Regions from separate parts of the Pseudomonas migulae genome, predicted to be linked through region 1. Evidence: riboswitches for the same ligand, from Rfam matches in the RefSeq annotation. Region 1 holds a riboswitch; the other holds the start of a gene.
The links. A riboswitch is a leader RNA that binds a small molecule or an ion and turns the genes downstream of it on or off. The one in region 1 is predicted to bind cobalamin.

Region 1 (4,471 bases):
TGCGTTCGAAAGCGATGTCGGACAGGTGGCTGAGTTGCGGTTTGTAACCTTCCAGTTGCTGGCTATTGAAATACATCAACGGCAATCCCAGTTGTTCGGCGAGCTCGACCAGGCCGGGTTCATCACGCTTCAGGTCGATGCTGGCCAAGGCCTTGATCTGGTGAAGTTCGATGTGATGAGCCTGTAATGCCTGATCGAGTAACGCCCGCAGCGTGCTGACGGGGCAGCCGCGCTGGCAGCCCAGGCCGACAACTAAAGTCGGCGCTGTGCCAGTGTCTGTCATGCGTGGTATTGGCCATCGCTTTTGCGGCGGAACAACCAGGCGCTGATCAGGCCCAGGGCCAGCCAGAACGCGACGTTGGTCAGCTGCGAAGCGATTTTGAACTGGGCTTCCAGGGCTTCCGGCGCGAGCATCGAGTGCACTTCCGGTTGCGGGGCGCCAATGACGTGAGGAACGGCGAGAATCGCCACGCCCAGGAGCTTCATCAGCCAATGACGGCTGAACACGATCAGCGCGATGCCGACAGCGGTGGACGCTGCCGTGCCGATCCACCAGATTTGTCGTTGTGCCAGGTCCGCCGCGGCAGTGCCCGGCAGTTCCGGTGGCAGGCCGAGGGTCGGTGCCAGTACAAACGTGGCGTAACCGGCCAGGCCCCAGAGCAGGCCTTGGGAGGTTTTGGTCGGCGCACGCAAGGTGTAGAGACCGGCGAGCATCAGGGCAAAACCGACTGCAACCACCAGATTGCCGCCGGTGGTCGACAACACGCGCTGCCAGCCGTCTTCCGGTTCCCAGGCTTCGGCATCGTGGGTGTGAGCGGCGGCGCCAGCGGCGTGTTCATGAACTTCAACAGCCGCAGGCTCAGATTTTTCGTAAGTCTCGGCTTGCAGAATCAGCGGTGCGACCCAGAAACTTTGCAGCAGGGTCAGCAACAGGGCTGCCAGCAGCCCGGTGAAACCTGCGGTTTGCGCAATACGCTTGATCATGTCGGCAGGTCTCAGTGGCACGGGAACGCGGAGCTGTGACGGGTATCGTGCGCGGCATTGTGCACCGCTTCGATGTGCGAGAAACCGGCGAAATACACGAGGCACGCGCCAAGGATCGATGCGCAGATGGCAGCGGTCAGGCGTTGAGCCAAGGTGGTAGTGGTGGTGGTGGCGGATGTGTGGCCGGTGCTGCTGATGATCGACATGGCGCTTCCCTCTGGTCTGTCAGCGGGTGAATAGAGCGCATGGAAGATCCCTGCAAATCGGGCTCGCAGAGATTCAAACAGCGCCCGCCCACCGCGGGTTTGTTGTTCAGTGAACGTAATCGTCACTTTGTGTTGCGGGCCGGTCTCCGGGCTCGCGAGGGGCTTTGGCATTCACCGAAACCTGCAAGCGTCACCTTCCCATGCCGAACTGCTGGCACAGTGGATCTGACGCTTCGCTCGCTTACCGTTGCGGGGGCAGCACCGGACTGACATGGCTTTGAGTAAAGCACATGATTCACCGGTTTCCCGTTTCACCCTGTGAAGGGCACCCGTAACAAGGCGTGTAGGAGAGCATGGGCGGGGGTTGGGCGTCAATTGGCAAGGGTTCTCAACTCGGTGGGAGGGCAAGGGCAAGGAGTGTTACCTGTGGCGAGGGGATTTATCCCCGTTCGGCGGAGAAGCCGTCGCAATACCTGCTTGCGGGATGTGCCTGAAAGAATGCATGGGGTTGCTGCGCAGCCCAACGGGGATAAATCCCCTCGCCACAGGTAACCTGCCTTGCCACAAGGGATTGCAATCAACTGACGGACATTGACCCGCTCCCACACCATGCGTAGCCTTGCGCTTTCGAGGTTCTTCGGCATTTGCCGAAGCTAAGAAGGGAACGCGGTCGATGCCGCGGCTGCCCCCGCAACTGTGAACGGTGATGTTCGCTGCCACGCCACTGCACGCTCCAGCCCTGGAGCCCGCGGGAAGGCGCAGCGAACGCCAGTCTAGCGACAGGCACACCGTCAGCCAGGAGACCTGCCTCGAACCGAATTCTCACTACAACCGGGCGGGGTGATCCGGTGGCGAAATCTTCCGCGCGCCTGCCTGTGCAGCAGCGGTCGTCGTCCCGTATGCCCGCCACCTTGCCAAAGGGCATCCGATGAAAACACTGGCCAAACTTCCCGTCACCATCGTTACCGGCTTCCTCGGCTCGGGCAAGACCACCTTGCTGCGGCACATGCTCGACAACGCTCAGGGCCGCCGCATCGCGGTGATCGTCAACGAGTTCGGCGAACTGGGCATCGACGGCGAAATCCTCAAGCAATGCTCCATCGGCTGCACCGAAGAAGAAGCCAACGGTCGGGTCTACGAACTGGCCAACGGCTGCCTGTGCTGCACCGTCCAGGAAGAGTTCTTCCCGGTGATGCGCGAACTGGTCGCCCGTCGTGGCGACCTCGATCACATCCTGATCGAAACGTCGGGCCTGGCCCTGCCAAAGCCTTTGGTCCAAGCCTTCCAGTGGCCGGAAATCCGCAGCGCCTGCACGGTTGACGCGGTGATCACCGTCGTCGACAGCCCGGCCGTTGCCGCCGGCACCTTCGCCGCTTTCCCGGACCAGGTCGACGCCCAGCGCAAACTCGATCCGAACCTGGACCACGAATCGCCCCTGCACGAACTGTTCGCCGACCAACTGGCCAGCGCCGACCTGGTGATCCTCAACAAGGCCGACCTGATCAGCCCGGAAGACCTGGCCCGCGTACGCCTGGAAGTCGCTGAAGAACTGCCGCCAGCGGTGAAAATCATCGAAGCCAGCAGCGGTCGCTTGCCACTGGACGTGCTGATCGGCCTCGGTGCCGGTTCCGAAGAACACATCGACAGCCGCCACAGTCATCACGATCACCACCATGAAGGCGAAGATGATCACGATCACGACGCGTTCGACTCCATTTCCATCGAACTGCCACAAGCCGACGAAAGTCTGCTGCTGGACGCGCTGACCCAACTGGTGGTCAAGCACGGCATTCTGCGGGTCAAAGGTTTCGCCGCGATTCCGAACAAGCCGATGCGCCTGCTGATCCAGGGCGTGGGCACGCGTTTCGACAAGCACTTCGACCGTCAGTGGGGCGCCGATGAAGCGCGCACCACGCGTCTGGTGTTGATCGGTCAGGAGCTGGATGCCGTGCAACTCGAAGCGCAACTGCGCGCCGCGCTCAGCGTCTGACCCATGCACCTGCTCAGGACCCAGCCCGGCGGTTTCGTGTCGGATGACAACATTGCCGACCTTGGACAAACCCCCGCCGAGTTGGTGATCCTGTGCAGCGGCGATTCCAGCCTGGCGCTGCTCGCCGAAGCGGCGCAGCAGTTGCCGGACGATTACCCGAGCGTGCGTCTGGCGAACCCGATGCAGGTGCAAAATCACGCGTCGGTCGACCTGTATGTCGATGAAGTACTGCGCCACGCCAAGGTGATTTTGATTTCGTTGCACGGCGGCATCGCTTATTGGCGTTACGGCGTCGAACGTCTGGTCGAACTTTCGCAGCGCGGTGTGCAGCTGATTCTGGTGCCCGGCGATGATCGCCCGGACCCGGAGCTCAGCGACCTCAGCACCGTGATTGCCGAAGACCGCGACCGGCTCTGGCATTACCTGCGCCAGGGCGGCATGGCCAACGCCCTCGATCTGTTTCGCTGCGTGGCCAATCGCTGGCTGGATCGCGACTACACGTGGGCCGAGCCACAAACCCTGCCGCGCACCGCGATCTACCACCCGCAAAAAAGCCCCGCTGCACTGAGTGATTGGCAAGCCGAATGGCACGCCGATCAACCGGTGGCGGCGGTGCTGTTTTACCGCTCGCATTTGCAAGCGGCGAACACCGCGTTCATTGATGTTTTCTGCCAGCGTTTGCAAGCGGCGGGGTTGAACCCTTTGCCGATTGCCGTGGCCAGTTTGAAGGAGCCCGGCTGCCTGACGGTGGTTGAGGACTGGCTGGATGAAGTCGAAGCAGGGGTGATTCTCAACACCACCGGTTTCGCTCAATCCAGCCCCGAAGCGCCGCACTTGCGGCCGTTTCGCCGCAATATCCCGGTGATCCAGGCGATCTGCGCTCAGGACAACGAACCCGGTTGGCGTGCCAGCGAACAGGGCCTCGGCCCGCGGGATCTGGCGATGCACATCGCGCTGCCGGAACTGGATGGGCGGATCATCAGCCGCCCGATCAGCTTCAAGGACCTGGCATGGCGCAGCGAGCGCAGTCAGTCCGATGTGGTCTGCTACCGACCTGCACCGGAACGCATGGATTTTGTCGCCGAACTGGCGCGGCGCTGGATCGATCTGGCGCGACTGCCGAACAGCGAAAAACGCATCGCGTTGATCCTCGCCAATTACCCGACCCGTGACGGGCGCATTGGCAATGGCGTCGGCCTCGATACACCGGCCGCAGCGTTGAACATCCTCCGTGCGTTACACGCACAGGGTTATCCGCTGCCCGCCGAACTGCCGGACAGCGGCACCGCGT
Region 2 (4,471 bases), 4.7 Mb from region 1:
TTGACCGCGTTTCTTCAGGCAACGCGCTGATTAATGTGGGAGCGGGCTTGCTCGCGAAGGCGGCATCAAGGTCCGGTGCAAACAACGCGGCTACCGCAGATGGATTCGACGGGAAATAGAAGTGCACATAGGAAGCCGTCATCCGCCCCTCACGATAAACCGCCTCCGCCCCGCGCCCGCCGTTAGGGCTCAGGCCGCGAGCAATCGGTTCAAGCTCGGTGCTGGTCAACGAATGATGATAGGTGTGCCCGCGCAGCGAACCTTCCGGCAAGTCGACCGCCTGCAACGCCAGCGCCGCCAGCCGTTTCTGCATCACCGCGTCACCGGCCAGCAACCCCACCAGTTCTGCGCGAGTGCCTTCGACATCGGTCAACGAGTCGAGCAAATACAACATCCCGCCGCACTCGGCCAACAACGGTTTGCCCGCCGCGTGGTGAGCGCGAATCGCGTCAAGCATCGGGGTGTTCTGTGCCAGCGCCACATGGTGCAATTCCGGGTAACCGCCTGGTAGATAGAGGCTGTCGGTTTCCGGCAACTGTGCATCGCGGATTGGCGAGAAAAACACCAGTTCAGCGCCCATGGCTCGCAGCAAATCCAGGCTCGCGCCGTAGGTGAAGGCGAAGGCTTCGTCACGGGCCACGGCAATCCGTACACCGGCCAGCAACGGCTCGGCAGCGATCACTTCTGGAGCGGCGAACTCCACCGGCGGCGGCAGCGCAACGTCACAACTGTTGGCCAGTGATTCGGCCGCCGCATCGAGGCGCACGTCGAGATCGTTCAGCTCACTGGCCTGAACCAGACCGAGGTGCCGACTCGGCAATTCAATCCCGGTTTCCCGGGACAACGCGCCGTACCAGCGCAAGCCTTCAGTGAGACTGCCTTCAAGCAACTGTGCATGACGCAAGGTGCCCACACGGTTGGCCAGCACCCCGGCGAACGGCAGGTCCGGCTGATACTTAGCCAACCCCAGCGCCAGCGCACCAAAGGTCTGCGCCATCGCCGTGCCGTCAATCACCCCGAGCACCGGCACACCGAAATGCCGCGCCAGGTCAGCGCTGGACGGCGTACCGTCAAACAAGCCCATGACGCCTTCGATCAGAATCAGATCCGCTTCGCCGGCGGCTTCCCACAACAGTCGACGACTTTCCTGCTCGCCGACCATCCACATGTCCAGTTGATACACCGGCGCACCGCTGGCGCGCTCGAGAATCATCGGGTCGAGAAAATCAGGGCCGCATTTGAACACGCGAACCTTGCGCCCCTGGTTGCGATGCAAACGGGCCAGCGCGGCGGTGACGGTGGTCTTGCCCTGACCGGAGGCCGGCGCGGCAATCAAGACCGCCGGGCAATGACGTGGTTGACTCACAATTCGACGCCTTTTTGCGCTTTGATCCCGGCCTGGAAGGCGTGCTTGATGACGCCCATTTCCGTGACGGTGTCGGCCAGTTCGATCATTTCCGGCTTGGCGCCGCGACCGGTCACCACCACGTGCTGCATCGGCGGCCGCGCCTGCAAGTCGCTGAGCACCTGATCGAGGTCGAGGTAACCGTGCTTGAGGGCGATGTTCAGTTCATCCAGCACGACCAGACCGATCGATGGATCACGCAGCAGTTCACGGGACACGGCCCAGGCCGCTTCGGCGGCGGCGATATCACGCTGGCGGTCCTGGGTTTCCCAGGTAAAGCCCTCGCCCATCACATGAAAACGCACCTGCTCGGGGAAGCGCCGGAAAAACAGTTCTTCGCCCGTGCTGTTGCGGCCCTTGATGAACTGCACCACGCCGCACTGCATGCCGTGGCCCATGGAGCGGGCGAGCATGCCGAACGCCGAGCTGCTTTTGCCTTTGCCGTTGCCGGTCAGCACCAGCAGCAGGCCGCACTCATTCGGCGAATTGGCGATGCGTTCGTCGATCACGGCTTTTTTGCGCTGCATGCGCGCCAGGTGGCGTTCGTCACGATCGGGAGTATCAGTCATGGGGGAGCTCTCCGTTGAGGCTGGATAACGGCGGGCAGGCACAAGAATAGACGGCAAGAAGCCTGGCATCGCCCACCGTGATGCCGCTGGATGGATCAGGCCGGTCTCCGGGCTCATGAGCGGCGTTACGCCTGACTGCGCGCCTTCCCATGCCGATATCGACACAGTGGCAAAAATGCGCAGTCTTCACTCATTTACCGTTGCGGGGGCAGCGCCGGGATCGTGATTGTTCATGAAGTGAACGAACGCACTCACCGGCTTCCCTGTTTCACTCTGTCGACCAAGGCCACAGAGCACCTGAAACAAGCCGCGAAGGTTAGAGGGTTGAGGGTGGAGCGTCAATTAAAGCCGGGACGCCGTCCGGCGAATAACTGCCGTCGATCAATTATCTGACGCCAATCTTGTGCCACACTCTCAGCAGTGATATCAAAGCGCCACAACCTGACAACACAATAACAAGGGTGAGCCACATGCAAGGCATGATCATCAGCAATCCGAAGCTGGAATTCCTGCGCCCGGTGCTGGAACGCTGGTTTGACTGTATCAACCGCTACAACGCCGTGCGCGGCGATAACGACACGCCTTACTGGTACGACGAAAAAGCCAACCTCGGCTTGCTCTCGGCCGCCGCGTGGATGGCGGAAATGGTCACGCTGCAAAACACACCGACCCGTAAACAGAACGAGGAAGGCGAACGCAACGCCCGCGCCGACCTGTTCATCGCCACCAGCGAAGAGCGCGCCTACCTTCAAGCCACGCAACGCTGGCCGCGGGTCAACAGCCTGAACCTTACACAGGCGCTCGCCGATATCACCAGCGACGCCAGGCGAATCAGCTACGCCAGCGACCTGAAACTCGGCTGCCTGTTCGTTGCACCGCAAAAAGCCCAGCACGGAGCTACCCCGGAAGAACTCCAGGACATGGTCGACGACCTGCAAAAGGAACACACCTGCGCCGTCGCCTGGTATTTCCCCTACGCCTACCGCAAGTTGCGCAATGAAGCGGGCAACTATCACCCCGGCATCGCCGTGCTGTTCAAGGAAGCCCGGGGCTGACCGGTTGAACCATCGCGGGTTTGCGCTTCTCTATTGATCAGGTCACTGCATTTATAGGGAAATCAGCATGCGCAAGCCCCAGCTCGTTCTCGTCATCGCCCTCGCCGGAGGGCTCGCCGCCTGCGGTGAAACCTCCAGCCTGCAAGTCTCCGACGGCACCGGCCCGACACCCAAATTGCCAGAACCGAACAAAACCCTGATCCCGACGGTGAACATCGCCCCGGCGATCGGCTGGGCTGACGGTGCCAAACCCACCGCCGCAGCGGGCACTCAGGTGGCTGCGTTCGCCGAAGGCCTCGATCACCCGCGCTGGCTGTATGTGCTGCCGAACGGCGACGTGCTCGTCGCCGAAACCAACGCGCCGCCCAAACCCGACGATGGCAAAGGCGTCAAAGGCTGGGTCATGAAAAAAGTCATGGGCCGCGCCGGTGCCGCCGTACCGAGCCCGAACCGCATCACGCTGTTGCGGGACAAGGACCACGACGGCATCGCCGAAACCCGCACAGTGTTCCTGGAAAACCTCAACTCGCCCTTCGGCATGACGCTGGTCGGCAACGACCTGTATGTCGCCGACACGGATCGCTTGCTGCGCTTCCGCTATGAGGATGGCGACACGGTAATCAAGTCGCAGCCGATCAAAGTGGTTGATCTGCCGGGCGGGACGCTGAATCACCACTGGACCAAAAACGTCATCGCCAGCAAGGACGGCAGCAAGCTGTACGTGACGGTGGGCTCCAACAGCAACGTCGGCGAAAACGGCATGGACCAGGAAGAAGGTCGCGCGGCGATCTGGGAAGTGGATCGCGCCACCGGCAATCACCGGATCTTCGCTTCGGGGATTCGCAATCCAAATGGTCTGGCCTGGGAGCCCCGGAGGGGTGCGCTGTGGACGGCCGTCAACGAGCGGGATGAAATCGGCAGCGACCTGGTGCCGGACTACATCACTTCGGTGAAGGACGGCGGTTTCTACGGCTGGCCTTACAGCTACTACGGCCAGCACATCGACATTCGCGTCGAGCCGCAAAACCCGGACCTGGTGGCCAAGGCCATCGCGCCGGATTACGCAGTCGGCCCGCACACCGCGTCGCTGGGCCTGACGTTTGCGGAAGGCAACACGCTGCCAGCGCAATTCAAGGAAGGCGCCTTCATCGGCCAGCACGGCTCATGGAACCGCAAGCCGCACAGTGGCTACAAAGTGATTTTCGTGCCATTCAGTGCCGGCAAGCCGACCGGGCAACCGGTGGATGTACTCACGGGTTTCCTCAATGACGATGAGAAAGCCATGGGCCGGCCGGTGGGTGTGGTGATTGATCAGCAGGGTGATTTGCTGGTGGCGGATGATGTGGGGAACAAGGTGTGGCGGGTTTCTGCGGCTAAATAACGTATTGCCGCGAAATGCATAATCCTGTGGGAGCGGGCTTGCCCGCGATAGGGTCGGTACA

Region 2: linked by a shared signal. The riboswitch ahead of cobO (cob(I)yrinic acid a,c-diamide adenosyltransferase) and the one ahead of cobW (cobalamin biosynthesis protein CobW) in region 1 are both predicted to bind cobalamin.

What each region holds. Positions count from the first base shown of each region.
Region 1 is NZ_JALJWR010000001.1:1,108,388-1,112,858, reverse strand. It holds gene J2Y86_RS05095 (cobalamin biosynthesis protein) at 1-283, opposite strand, end outside; gene J2Y86_RS05090 (CbtA family protein) at 280-984, opposite strand; gene J2Y86_RS05085 (CbtB domain-containing protein) at 996-1,190, opposite strand; cobalamin riboswitch at 1,311-1,538, opposite strand; cobalamin riboswitch at 1,804-2,016, shown strand; gene cobW (cobalamin biosynthesis protein CobW) at 2,119-3,180, shown strand; gene cobN (cobaltochelatase subunit CobN) at 3,184-4,471, shown strand, end outside.
Region 2 is NZ_JALJWR010000001.1:5,764,568-5,769,038, reverse strand. It holds gene J2Y86_RS26490 (cobyrinate a,c-diamide synthase) at 1-1,366, opposite strand, end outside; gene cobO (cob(I)yrinic acid a,c-diamide adenosyltransferase) at 1,363-1,974, opposite strand; cobalamin riboswitch at 2,056-2,290, opposite strand; gene J2Y86_RS26480 (hypothetical protein) at 2,445-3,029, shown strand; gene J2Y86_RS26475 (PQQ-dependent sugar dehydrogenase) at 3,097-4,410, shown strand.